One region of the Bradyrhizobium sp. WYCCWR 12699 genome, then DNA from elsewhere that is predicted to be linked to it. Evidence: predicted binding sites of a transcription regulator. Region 1 holds the regulator's gene; each other region holds the start of a gene.
The links. The regulator LexA, encoded in region 1, represses DNA repair genes until DNA is damaged. The targets are predictions, from matches to a motif close to TGTTCNNNNTGTGTTCNG.
Positions count from the first base shown of each region.

Region 1 (3,968 bases):
CTGGTGCAGATCGGCATGCCGAACCTGCTGGCCTCGCCCGATCATTCGGCCACCGCGCGCGTCGCGCTGTGGGGCGGCCGCGAGATCGCGATGCTGTTCCTGGCCTCGCTGATCGCGGGGCTTGCGACCACGCCCTATGCCGCCTTCCACTTCCATCGTGTCACGCCCTATGGCGTGCTCGCCAATCTCGGTGCGATGCCGGTGGTCTCGGCACTGGTGATGCCGGCGGGGCTGTTGGGATTGCTGGCCGCGCCCTTCGGGCTCGATCGCGTCTTCTGGTGGCTGATGGGCCTCGGCATCGACTGGATGGTCGCGGTCTCGCGCTGGGTGGCGGCCTTGCCGGGCGCGGTCGGCCGCATCCCGGCGTTCGGGATCGCGCCGCTGATCGCCGCGAGCCTCGGCATCATCGTGATGGGCCTGTTGCGCACGCCCTTGCGCTGGTGCGGTGCCGTGGCGCTGCTGGCGTCCATCGCGTGGGGCCTGTCGGCGCGGCAGCCCGATATCCTGATCGCCGGGGACGGCGCGAGCGTCGCGGTGCGGGGCGGGGACGGGCGCCTGCACCTGATCAGGACGGGCAAGGACAATTTCATGCTGAAGGAGTGGCTGGCGGCCGACGCCGATCCGCGCGATGCCGGCAGCAGCGCGCTGGCCGAGGGGGTGTCGTGCGACGAGGCCGGCTGCGTCACGCCGCTTGCCGACGGGCGCCTGGTCGCGTTCGCCTCGCGCATCGACGCGCTCGCGGACGATTGCAGCCGTGCCGCACTGGTCGTGACGTCACGGCCCGCATCGCCCGATTGCGCGGCGATGGTGGTGGATCGGCAGCGGCTCGTTCGCCAGGGCGCGCTGGCGTTGACACGGCGTGGCGACGGATTTGCAGTTCAGGCGGTGAGGGCGAGGGGCACGAACCGTCCCTGGTCGCCGGCGGCCGCCGGCGAGGGAGATTTCGAAGGAGCCCTCATGCCGCGGGCGGCGGCTCCGCGCGCAAAGGATGCGACCCCGTCGGAGGCCGATCTTCAAGCAGAGGACTGAGCCTCTGTCAGCCCAGCGGCAGCGGTGTGACGGGCGAACGGCTATCGGCGATGATCCCAGGCTTGTGCTCGCGCTCGCCGACCGGTTGGGTCACGGGCAATTGCAGCACGGTTGCGCGCTGGCCTTCGACGAGCTGAGTCACCAGCACGTATTTGCCATCAGGGAATTCGATCGCGTCGTGATGGCGATCGGGAATGTGCGGATCGACCTTGCCGAACTTGCCGACGCGGGAGTTGACGGTGCGTGTCCAGATCCAGCGGTTGTCGTAACGGACGTTGTCTGCGAAGGCGAGCTCCGTTCCCGGCAGCAGGCAGACCGCAACGGAGAGGTCGGCTTCGGATGCGAAGCCGCGCGTCGAGGTGCCGCGGAAGGTTGTCGTGACGATCGTCTCGCCGACTTCTGCGGGGCGCGTCGCGACGGCATGCAGGCTATAGTCACACATCGGGTGCTCCTCATGTGAAGATAGCGACCCGCGCCTCTCTTGGAGGCACAGGCCTCTGTCAGAGTTTAAACACCAACGCTGTGCTTGGTTGTAGGCAAATCTGCGGCTGGGATCCGCACCCCGCGATCACTTTAACTTTCCCGAATTCGCCAGGAACAAAGCTGGCTGAGGTGCATTACGCCGGGCGCCTGTCAGCGACTGCAAAAGCGACACTTCGCATTGCCGGCGCGATCGCGGCGCTGCGCAATTGGGTGTTGCGGACATGGCAATGCGATGGCGCGGCAACGGCCCCGTGCCCCGATGCCGCTACCGCTGCACCCAAACGATCTGGTCTTCCGAACCCGAAACGCCCAGACGCGATGTCGCTGCGGTCCGCCGAAGATGGCCGTGGAGGAGGGGCCGGATAATCTGTGCAGAACCAGAATGATCATCCAGCCGGAGCGGACATTCATCCGCTCCAATCTCAGATCGGCGACGCCGATCGAAGGCGGCACGCAGGCGCCAAAACTACTTTCGGACTGAGTCCTTCCGGACTCAGTACTTCCGGTAAAGCCCAATTAGCTTGCCCTGAATCTTCACCCGGTTCGGCGGCAGGATACGCACCTCATAGGCGGCATTGGCAGGCTCGAGCGCGATCGACGCGCCGCGGCGGCGGAAGCGCTTGAGCGTAGCCTCCTCGTCGTCGATCAGCGCCACCACGATGTCGCCGGTGTCGGCGCTCTCGTTGCGCTGGATCAGCGCCATGTCGCCGTCCAGGATACCGGCCTCGACCATGGAATCACCGCGCACCTCGAGAGCGTAATGCTCGCCCGAGCCGAGCATGTCGGGCGGCACGCTGATGGTGTGGCTGCGGGTCTGCAACGCCTCGATCGGCGTGCCGGCCGCGATCCGGCCCATCACGGGCACCGCAACGGGCCGCTCGCCCTCGTCCACGGGCGGGCTGGAGCTCGCGCGGATCTTGCCGAGATTGCCCTCGATGACGCTCGGCGTGAAGCCGCGCCGGGCGCCGGCGGCAGCCTGGAGCTCCGGCAGCTTGATCACTTCGATGGCGCGGGCGCGGTTGGGCAGCCGGCGGATGAAGCCGCGCTCCTCGAGCGCGGTGATCAGGCGGTGGATGCCCGACTTCGAGCGCAGGTCGAGCGCATCCTTCATCTCGTCGAAGGAGGGCGGCACGCCGCTTTCCTTCAAACGCTCGCTGATGAACCGCAGAAGCTCGTATTGTTTGCGCGTTAACATCTCGACCAAAGTCCCCCGGTTGATGTCGTTCGATTCCGAGACGATGAGTTCAGCGATAAGCAGCTACATCCTCGAAACAAATCATGAACGGACACTATATGTTCGATACATGTTCCGCAACTGCTTAATTTACCGTGAACGAAGCGCGGTTCGCGGAATGCGTGTGGCCGTGCACTCAGACGGGGAGCCGCAGCACCTCGCAGGGGCTGCCGGCCTTGGCCTTCGGCGCGAACGGTGGGCGCACGAGAAGTACCTGTGCCGCAGCAAGATTCGCAAGCAGAGAGGAATCCTGATGGCTGACGGGAAGCGCGACCAGCGTGCCGTCGTCGCGCAGCTCGAGGCGCGCGCGCAAGTAATCCTCGCGCTGGTCGTTGGCACCGAGATCGCAGGCGAGCACGGCACGTTCGCGACGATGATGAATCACCGAGCGGCCTGACAAGGCGCGAATCAGCGGCACCATGAACAGGAAGGCGCACACATAGGACGACACGGGATTGCCGGGCAGGCCGATCACGCGCATGGCGCCGAGCCGCCCGTGCATCATCGGCTTGCCCGGCCGCATGGCGATCTTCCAGAACGCCATCGCGATGCCTTCGTCCCTGAGTGCCTGCTGGACCAGGTCGTGGTCGCCGACCGACGCGCCGCCGGTCGTGATCAGGATATCGGCACCGCTCTCGCGAGCGCGGCGGATGCCTGATGTGGTGGCCTCCAGCGTGTCGGCGGCGACGCCGAGGTCGACGGTGTCGGCGCCCTCGCTGCGGGCGAGCGCGTGCAGGGCGTAGCCGTTGGAATAGACGATCTGGCCGTGCCTTGGCGCTGAGCCCGGCATCACCAGTTCGTCACCGGTGGCGAGGATCGCGACCTTGGGACGGCGGCAGACGGCGAGCTGCGGGTAGTTCATTCCGGCAGCGAGCGCGAGGTCACGTTCGGTCAGACGCGTCCCCTTGCGGAGGAGGACGTCACCCTCACGGAAGTCGACGCCGGCCGGGCGGATGTGCCGTCCGATGATGGCGGCTTCCTTGATCGTGACGCTGTTGCCGTCCACGACGGTGTCCTCCTGGATCACGACCGCGTCCGCACCGTCGGGAACGACGCCGCCGGTGAAGATCCGCACGGCTTCGCCGGCGCCGACCGCTCTCGCGAAAGGACGGCCGGCGGCGACCTCGCCAATCACCGTCAGCCGGGAATCGATCGCTGCCGCGTCGGCCGCGCGCACCGCATAGCCGTCCATCGCCGACATGGCTTGCGGCGGCTGCGTGCG
Region 1 covers NZ_JAVTJN010000007.1:29,600-33,567, forward strand. The annotation lists gene RPS27_RS07665 (ComEC/Rec2 family competence protein) at 1-1,029, shown strand, start outside; gene RPS27_RS07670 (hypothetical protein) at 1,037-1,471, opposite strand; gene lexA (transcriptional repressor LexA) at 2,006-2,707, opposite strand; gene glp (gephyrin-like molybdotransferase Glp) at 2,883-3,968, opposite strand, start outside.

Region 2 (3,968 bases), on a different contig from region 1:
GGGGCCGAGGTCGATGACCCAGTCTGCGGTCTTGATGACTTCGAGATTGTGCTCGATGACGACGACCGTGTTGCCCTGCGCGACCAGCTCGTGCAGCACCTCCAAGAGCTTCTTGACGTCGTGGAAGTGTAGGCCGGTGGTCGGCTCGTCCAGGATGTAGAGCGTGCGGCCGGTGGCGCGTTTTGACAGCTCCTTGGCGAGCTTGACGCGCTGGGCTTCGCCGCCCGACAGGGTCGTCGCCTGCTGGCCGACATGGATGTAGTCGAGGCCCACGCGGTGCAGGGTCTGGAAGGTTTCGCGCACGCGCGGCACCGCCTTGAAGAATTCGGCGGCTTCTTCGACGGTCATGTCGAGCACGTCGGCGATGCTCTTGCCCTTGAACAGGACTTCGAGCGTCTCGCGATTGTAGCGCTTGCCTTTGCAGACGTCGCAGGTGACGTAGACGTCGGGCAAAAAGTGCATCTCGATCTTGATGACGCCGTCGCCCTGGCAGGCCTCGCAGCGGCCGCCCTTGACGTTGAAGGAGAAGCGGCCGGGCTCGTAGCCGCGCGCCTTGGACTCGGGCAGGCCGGCAAACCATTCGCGGATCGGCGTGAAGGCGCCGGTATAGGTCGCGGGGTTCGAGCGCGGCGTGCGGCCGATCGGCGACTGGTCGATGTCGATGATCTTGTCGATGTGCTCGAGGCCCTCGATGCGATCGTGCGGGGCGGCGCCCTCGCTGGCATTGTTCAGCTTGCGGGCGATGGCGCGGTACAGCGTGTCGATCAACAGCGTCGACTTGCCGCCGCCGGAGACGCCGGTGACGCAGGTGAACAGGCCGAGCGGGATTTCGGCGGTGACGTTCTTGAGGTTATTGCCGCGCGCGTTGACCACCTTGATGGTGCGGCGATGGTTCGGCGGGCGCCGCTCCGGCACCTCGACCTCGAGCTCGCCGGTCAGGTACTTGCCGGTCAGCGATTTCGGGTTGCGCATGATCTCGGCGGGCGTGCCCTCGGCGACAATGTGGCCGCCATGCATGCCGGCGCCGGGGCCGATGTCGAGCACGTAGTCGGCGAGGCGAATGGCGTCCTCGTCATGCTCGACCACGACCACGGTGTTGCCGAGGTCGCGCAGCCGCTTGAGGGTGTCGAGCAGGCGAGCGTTGTCGCGCTGGTGCAAGCCGATCGAGGGCTCGTCCAGCACATAGAGCACGCCGGTCAGGCCCGAGCCGATCTGCGAGGCCAAGCGGATGCGCTGGCTCTCGCCGCCGGACAGCGTGCCGGAGGAGCGGGACAAAGTGAGGTAGTTGAGGCCGACGTCGAGCAGGAAGGTGAGGCGCTCGCGGATCTCCTTCAGGATGCGGCCGGCGATCTCGTTCTGCTGCGCGTTGAGCGCGTCGGGCACGGTCTCGAACCATTCGCCGGCCTTCTTGACCGACAGCTCCGAGATCTCGCCGATATGCTTGGCTCCGATCTTGACGCAGAGCGCCTCGGGCTTGAGCCGGAAACCCTTGCATCCCTCGCAGGGCACGTCGTGGAAGTATTTCGCCAGCTCCTCGCGCGCCCACTCGCTTTCGGTTTCGCGGTAGCGGCGGTTGATGTTGGTGATGACGCCCTCGAACGGCTTCTTGGTGTCGTAGGAGCGCACCCCGTCCTCATAGGAGAACTTGATCTCGTCCTCGCCGGAGCCGTGCAGGATCGCGTTCTGCGTCTTCTTGGGCAGGTCCTTCCATTTGGTGGTCAGCGTGAACTTGTAGTGCTTGCCGAGCGCGGTCAGGGTCTGGATGTAATAGGGCGAGGACGATTTGGCCCATGGCGCGATCGCGCCCTTGCCGATGGCGAGCTCCTTGTCGGGAATGACGAGGTCCTCGTCGACATGCTGCTCGACGCCGAGGCCGCCGCAGGCCGGGCAGGCGCCATAGGGATTGTTGAAGGAGAACAGTCTGGGCTCGACCTCTGGAATCGTGAAGCCGGAGACCGGGCAGGCGAACTTTTCCGAGAAGAGCATGCGCTCGGGCCCACTCTTGTCGTGGATCTTGGCGGTCTTCTTTTTCTCTTCGGTGGGGGCCGCCGTGGGGGCGTCGGCGAACTCGACGACGGCAAGGCCCTCGGCGAGCTTCAGCGCGGTCTCAAAGCTCTCGGCGAGGCGCTGGCCGATGTCGGCGCGCACGACGATGCGGTCGACGACGACGTCGATGTCGTGCGGGAATTTCTTGTCCAGCGTCGGCGCTTCCGCAAGCTCATGGAAGGTGCCGTCGATCTTGACGCGCTGAAAACCCTTCTTGAGCCATTCGGCGAGCTCCTTGCGGTACTCGCCCTTGCGGCCGCGCACGACGGGCGCGAGCAGATAGAGGCGGGTGCCCTCGGGCAGCGCCAGCACGCGGTCGACCATCTGCGAGACGGTCTGGCTCTCGATCGGCAGGCCGGTGGCCGGCGAATAGGGCACGCCGACGCGCGCCCACAGCAGGCGCATATAGTCGTAGATCTCGGTGACGGTGCCGACGGTCGAGCGCGGGTTCTTCGATGTCGTCTTCTGCTCGATCGAGATCGCGGGCGACAGGCCGTCGATCTGGTCGACGTCGGGCTTCTGCATCATCTCCAGGAATTGGCGCGCATAGGCCGAGAGCGATTCGACGTAGCGGCGCTGGCCCTCGGCGTAGATGGTGTCGAAGGCGAGCGAGGATTTGCCGGAGCCGGAGAGGCCGGTGAACACCACCAGCTTGTCGCGGGGAATTTCGGCATCGATGTTCTTGAGGTTGTGCTCGCGCGCGCCACGGATCGTAATTGCGCGCAGGCTGGAGCCCGCGTTCTGTTGTTGGCGCTTCGCCTTGATCACTTCATCCATCCCGCTGGTCCTCAAGGAATCCAAAGACGCGCGATCGCGCCAATGATGAAGGCGCGCTTCGCCCGGAACCGGGATCGGCGCCGATGGGGTTATCAGCGAACGTAGGAAGAACGCGCGCGGATTTCCAGAGGGAGTTGCGAATCGTCAACGGAATGTTGGCGCGCTGGCGGCATCTGGCAGCAGGCGGGCGCGGAACTGTAGAACGCGGCAGGCGAACGAGCGGGCAAACAACGAGCAAGGGCAAACAAAAAGGCCGGCACAAGGCCGGCCTTTCGTAACGCGGGTAGCGTTTAAGTCGAAGCTCAGTACTTGGCGACGACCGGGGCGCCGAAGTGATAGTTCACGCCGACCTGCACGGTGTGGAAGTTGAGCGTGCCGGTGGGCAGGGCGCCCGAGAAGTAGGTCTCGCCGCCGAGGCTGCGATAGAGGTACTCGCCCTTGACGGTCCAGTTCGGAGCGAAGAACGCTTCGACGCCCGCACCGACGGTCCAGCCGGAGTGGAACTTGCTGTCGGAGATGGTCACGCCGAGAGCGCTGGCGCTCAGCTTGTTGTCGATCCAGGCATAGCCACCCGTGCCGTAGAACAGCACGTTGTTGACGGCCCAGCCGATACGGCCGCGAACGGTGCCCATCGCATCCGTCTTCGAGCTCAGGGTCGCCGTGGCAACACCGAAGCCGGGGACGAGGACCGGACCGGTGACCGACGCGCTGACGTCAGCCCACGCAGCATCGGCCTCGAGGCCGAACACGACGTTGCCGGTCTGCCAGTTGTAGCCGGCGGTGCCGCCGACAAAGCCGCCCTTCATCTTCGGGTCGCCCGAAGCGTTTTCCCAAGCGCCGCCACCGACGGCACCGAGATAGAAGCCGGTCCAGTTGTAGACCGAAGCCATCGGAGCGACCGGAGCCTTGGTGTAGGGGCGCGCCGCGAGATCAGCAGCCGAAGCGGGGGCCGCCAGAGCGAACAAACAGGCCGAAGCCAACAAAACCTTTTTCATTTTCAACTAATCCCAGTCCCAGTTTCTGTTGTTGCCTTCCGCGGACGGAAGGGCAGCGGACTCAACGGCCCAACTGATGCCGTGCTTACACCACTGAAGCCGCAAGTTGTGTATCCGAAAAGCCACAGTGGTCGGAAAGGTGATGGTTAC
Region 2 covers NZ_JAVTJN010000006.1:89,870-93,837, reverse strand. The annotation lists gene uvrA (excinuclease ABC subunit UvrA) at 1-2,823, opposite strand, end outside; gene RPS27_RS07255 (outer membrane protein) at 3,126-3,818, opposite strand.
Region 2: uvrA (excinuclease ABC subunit UvrA) is a predicted target of LexA. The motif match lies at 2,919-2,936, and genes of this name have one in related genera.

Region 3 (3,968 bases), on a different contig from region 1:
GACGACGTGTTCGCGGCAGCCGCCGCCGGCGGCACCTCGGGCCTGCTGAAATCCTTCACCGGCGGCTCCGGCACCGGCGCCAGCCAGGGCCGCGTCGTCAATGGCGCGCTGGTTGCGACCGGCTACCAGGCCTCCACTACCACCTCGAAGAAGACCGAAGAGATCCGCATCACGCTCGACAAGGGCAATGTGAAGGATTTTGCGATCCTGCCCGAGCCGCCGGTCGATCCTGACCGCATCGTCGTCACCGACGCCCATCGCCGCGGCGTCTGGGACCCCATGACGGCCTCGCTGCTGCGCGTGCCCGGCAATGGCGACCCTGTTACGCCGGAGGCCTGCCACAACTCGGCCCCCGTGTTCGACGGCCGCATGCGCTACGACCTCAAGCTCGATTTCAAGCGCATGGAGACCGTGAAGGCGGAAAAGGGCTATCACGGCCCGGTCGTGGTCTGCTCGCTGTATTTCGTGCCCGTCGCGGGCTACATCCCCGACCGCCCCGTGATCAAATACCTCGCCGCCCAGCGCAACATCGAGATCGCCTTCGCGCCTGTGGCGGGCACCCGCATCCTGGTCCCGTTCTGGCTGAAAGTGCCGACGCCGCTCGGGCCCGCGATGCTGGAAGCGACCAGCTTCATCACCACAGCCCAGCCGCCGCGCGTGGCCAAGACGCAGTAGGGGCGCGCCGCCGCAGCGGCGGTCCGTTTACCCTCCCCTGGAGGGGGAGGGTCGGCTTGCAGCGCGTCCTCCCTCCGCCGTCATTCCGGGCGCGCCCCTTGGCGCGAAACTGGAATCCATCGGGCCGCGGAGACTGTCTCACGATGGATTCCGGGTTCGCGACTGCGCCGCGCCCCGGAATGACGAGCGGAATTTTTGGCTCACAAAAGATCCAGCAATTTCAATGGCCCTCCTACTGTGCATGGGGTTGTTTTCGCGAAAATGAGTTTGGAGGGGCCCCTCCCGGGAATCCATTTGACTCCTCCCCGATTCTGATTCGACTCCGCGCCGTCCCCAACTTAAGGCTTTCCGCCCTCCAAACGCCGCTTGTGCGGCGGCCTAAAACTCCATCTAGTTGCTGCCGATAAGACTCCCGCGACATGTTGCGTGAACGGAACGGGACTCAATCTGGAGTCAGCGATTCGGCCGCGATTCGTTCTAGAGTCGTTCCGAAGCTTAAGACGGGCAGGAAAAGCGTCGCAAAGTGAGACAGTTGCGGGAGGTTTGGGGAGCAGCTCCCACGCACGCGGTGTCGTCGCCCGGCCAGTGCGCAATGGCGCATCAGGACTGGGGGCATGACAGCGATGAGTGCGGATGGCCCCATGCACCCGACCGCCCCAATCCAGCACTGACATTCGCCCAAATCGCCACTACCTAATCCCCCAGATGCCCTTTTCCTCCTCCCCCTTCGCTTCCGAGCGCGCCGCGTCCGATCGTGTGCCTGGCGCCGGCGTCACCGCGGTGCTCGGGCCGACCAACACCGGCAAGACCCATCTCGCCATCGAGCGGATGCTCGCGCATCCGTCCGGCATGATCGGCCTGCCGCTGCGCCTGCTCGCGCGCGAGGTCTACAACAAGATCGCCGCAAGGGTCGGCAGCGAGGCCGTCGCGCTCGTCACGGGCGAGGAGAAGATCAAGCCGAAGAGCCCGCGCTATTGGGTCTCGACCGTCGAGGCGATGCCGCGCGACCTCGACCTCTCCTTCCTCGCCGTCGACGAGGTGCAGATCGCGAGCGATCTCGAGCGCGGCCACGTCTTCACCGATCGCATCCTCAACCGCCGCGGCCGCGACGAGACGCTGCTGCTGGGTGCGGCGACGATGCGCCCGATCATCGAGCGCCTGTTGCCGGGCGTCTCCATGATCACGCGGCCGCGCCTGTCGCAGCTGGAATTCGCCGGCGACCGCAAGATCACGCGCCAGCCGCGCCGCACCGCCATCGTCGCGTTCTCGGCCGATGAAGTCTACGCCATCGCCGAACTGATCCGCCGCCAGCACGGCGGCGCCGCTGTCGTATTGGGCTCGCTGAGCCCGCGCACGCGCAATGCGCAGGTCGAGATGTTCCAGAACGGCGACGTCGATTATCTCGTCGCCACCGACGCCGTCGGCATGGGCCTCAATCTCGACGTCGACCACGTCGCCTTTGCCTCCGACCGCAAGTTCGACGGCTATCAGTTCCGCCGCCTGACGCCGTCTGAATTCGCGCAGATCGCCGGCCGCGCCGGCCGCGCCACCCGCAACGGCACGTTCGGCACCACGGGCCGCTGCGCGCCGTTCGAGCCCGAACTCGTCAACGCGCTGCAGAACCACACTTTCGATCCCGTGAAGATGCTGCAATGGCGCAACTCCAAGCTGGACTTTGCCTCGCTCGGTGCGCTGCAGGTCTCGCTGAACCTCGCCCCCGGCCACGAGGCGCTGACGCGCGCGCCCATCGCCGAGGACATGCGCGTGCTCGACCATGCCGCCCGCGACGCCGAGGTGCGCGATATCGCGCATGGCAAGGCGGCGGTGGAACGGCTGTGGGAGGCCTGCCAGGTCCCTGATTACCGGAAACTGTCGCCAGCGGCCCACGCCGAGCTGGTGACCACGCTCTACGGCTTCCTGATGCAGAAGGGATGCATCCCCGATTCCTGGTACGAAGCCCAGGTCACCCAGGCCGACCGCATCGACGGCGACATCGACACGCTGTCGGCCCGGATCGCGCAGATCCGCACCTGGACCTTCGTCGCCAACCGCCCGGATTGGCTGAGAGACCCCGATCGGTGGCAGGGAATTACGCGGGACGTCGAAAATAAATTATCGGATGCGCTCCATGAACGCTTGACTGAGCGTTTCGTTGATCGCCGGACCAGTGTATTGATGCGCCGCCTGCGGGAGAACACGAGCTTGAATACTGAAATCGGCAAGACCGGCGAAGTCATCGTCGAAGGCCATGTCATCGGCCGCCTCGACGGCTTCACCTTTGCACCGGATGCGGCGGAAGCGGGCTCCGATGCGAAAGCCTTGCAGGCTGCAGCGCAAGCGGTGCTCGCCGGCGAGATCAACACGCGCGCCGAACGATTGGGCAATGCGCCGGACGATCAGTTCGTGCTGACCTCGGAAGGCATCATCCGCTGGACCGGCGATGCCGTGGCGCGGCTGTCTGCCGCAGACGACGCGCTGCATCCGCGCATCCGCATCATCTCCGACGAGCGCCTCACCGGCGGCCCCCGGGAGAAGGTGCAGGCGCGGCTCGAACTCTGGCTCAAGACCCATATCGAGAAGCTGCTCGGGCCGATGTTCGAGCTCTCCAAGGCCGAGGACGTCACCGGCATTGCCCGCGGCATCGCCTATCAGCTCGTCGAGGCGCTCGGCGTGCTCGAGCGCCCCAAGATCGCGAACGAGCTGAAGGATCTCGACCAGCCCTCGCGTGCCGTGTTGCGGAAGTATGGCGTCCGCTTCGGCGCCTATCACATCTATTTCCCCGGCCTGCTCAAGCCCGCCGCGCGCGCGCTCGCCGCGCTGCTCTGGGCCTTGAAGCAGGACAATGTCGATCTGTCCTCGCTGTCGGGCGCGCAGCATCTGGCCTCCTCGGGGCGCACCTCGTTCCCGGTCGACAAGGCGCTGCCGCGCGATGCCTATCGCGTGCTCGGCTACAAGCAGGCGGGCGAGCGCGCCGTGCGCGTCGACATCCTGGAGCGCCTTGCCGATCTGATCCGCCCGGCGCTGGCCTGGCGCGAGAACGCCTCCGGCGAGAAGCCGGCCGGCGCCTTCGACGGCCGCAGCTTCGTGGTCACGCAGGCGATGACCTCGCTCACGGGATCCGCCGGCGAGGATTTCGCCTCGGTGCTGCGTGCCCTCGGCTATCGCATGGAGAAGCGTCCGCCGCTGCCGCAAAAGCCCGTCGCGACTGAGCAGGCCCCGACTGAAACGGTCGCAGCGGAGACGCCGCCGGTTGAAGGCAGCGCCGAGACCTCGGGCGAGACCGCGGCTGAGGC
Region 3 covers NZ_JAVTJN010000032.1:883,408-887,375, reverse strand. The annotation lists gene RPS27_RS19005 (DUF3108 domain-containing protein) at 1-675, shown strand, start outside; gene RPS27_RS19000 (helicase-related protein) at 1,381-3,968, shown strand, end outside.
Region 3: RPS27_RS19000 (helicase-related protein) is a predicted target of LexA. The motif match lies at 1,149-1,166, and genes of this name have one in related genera.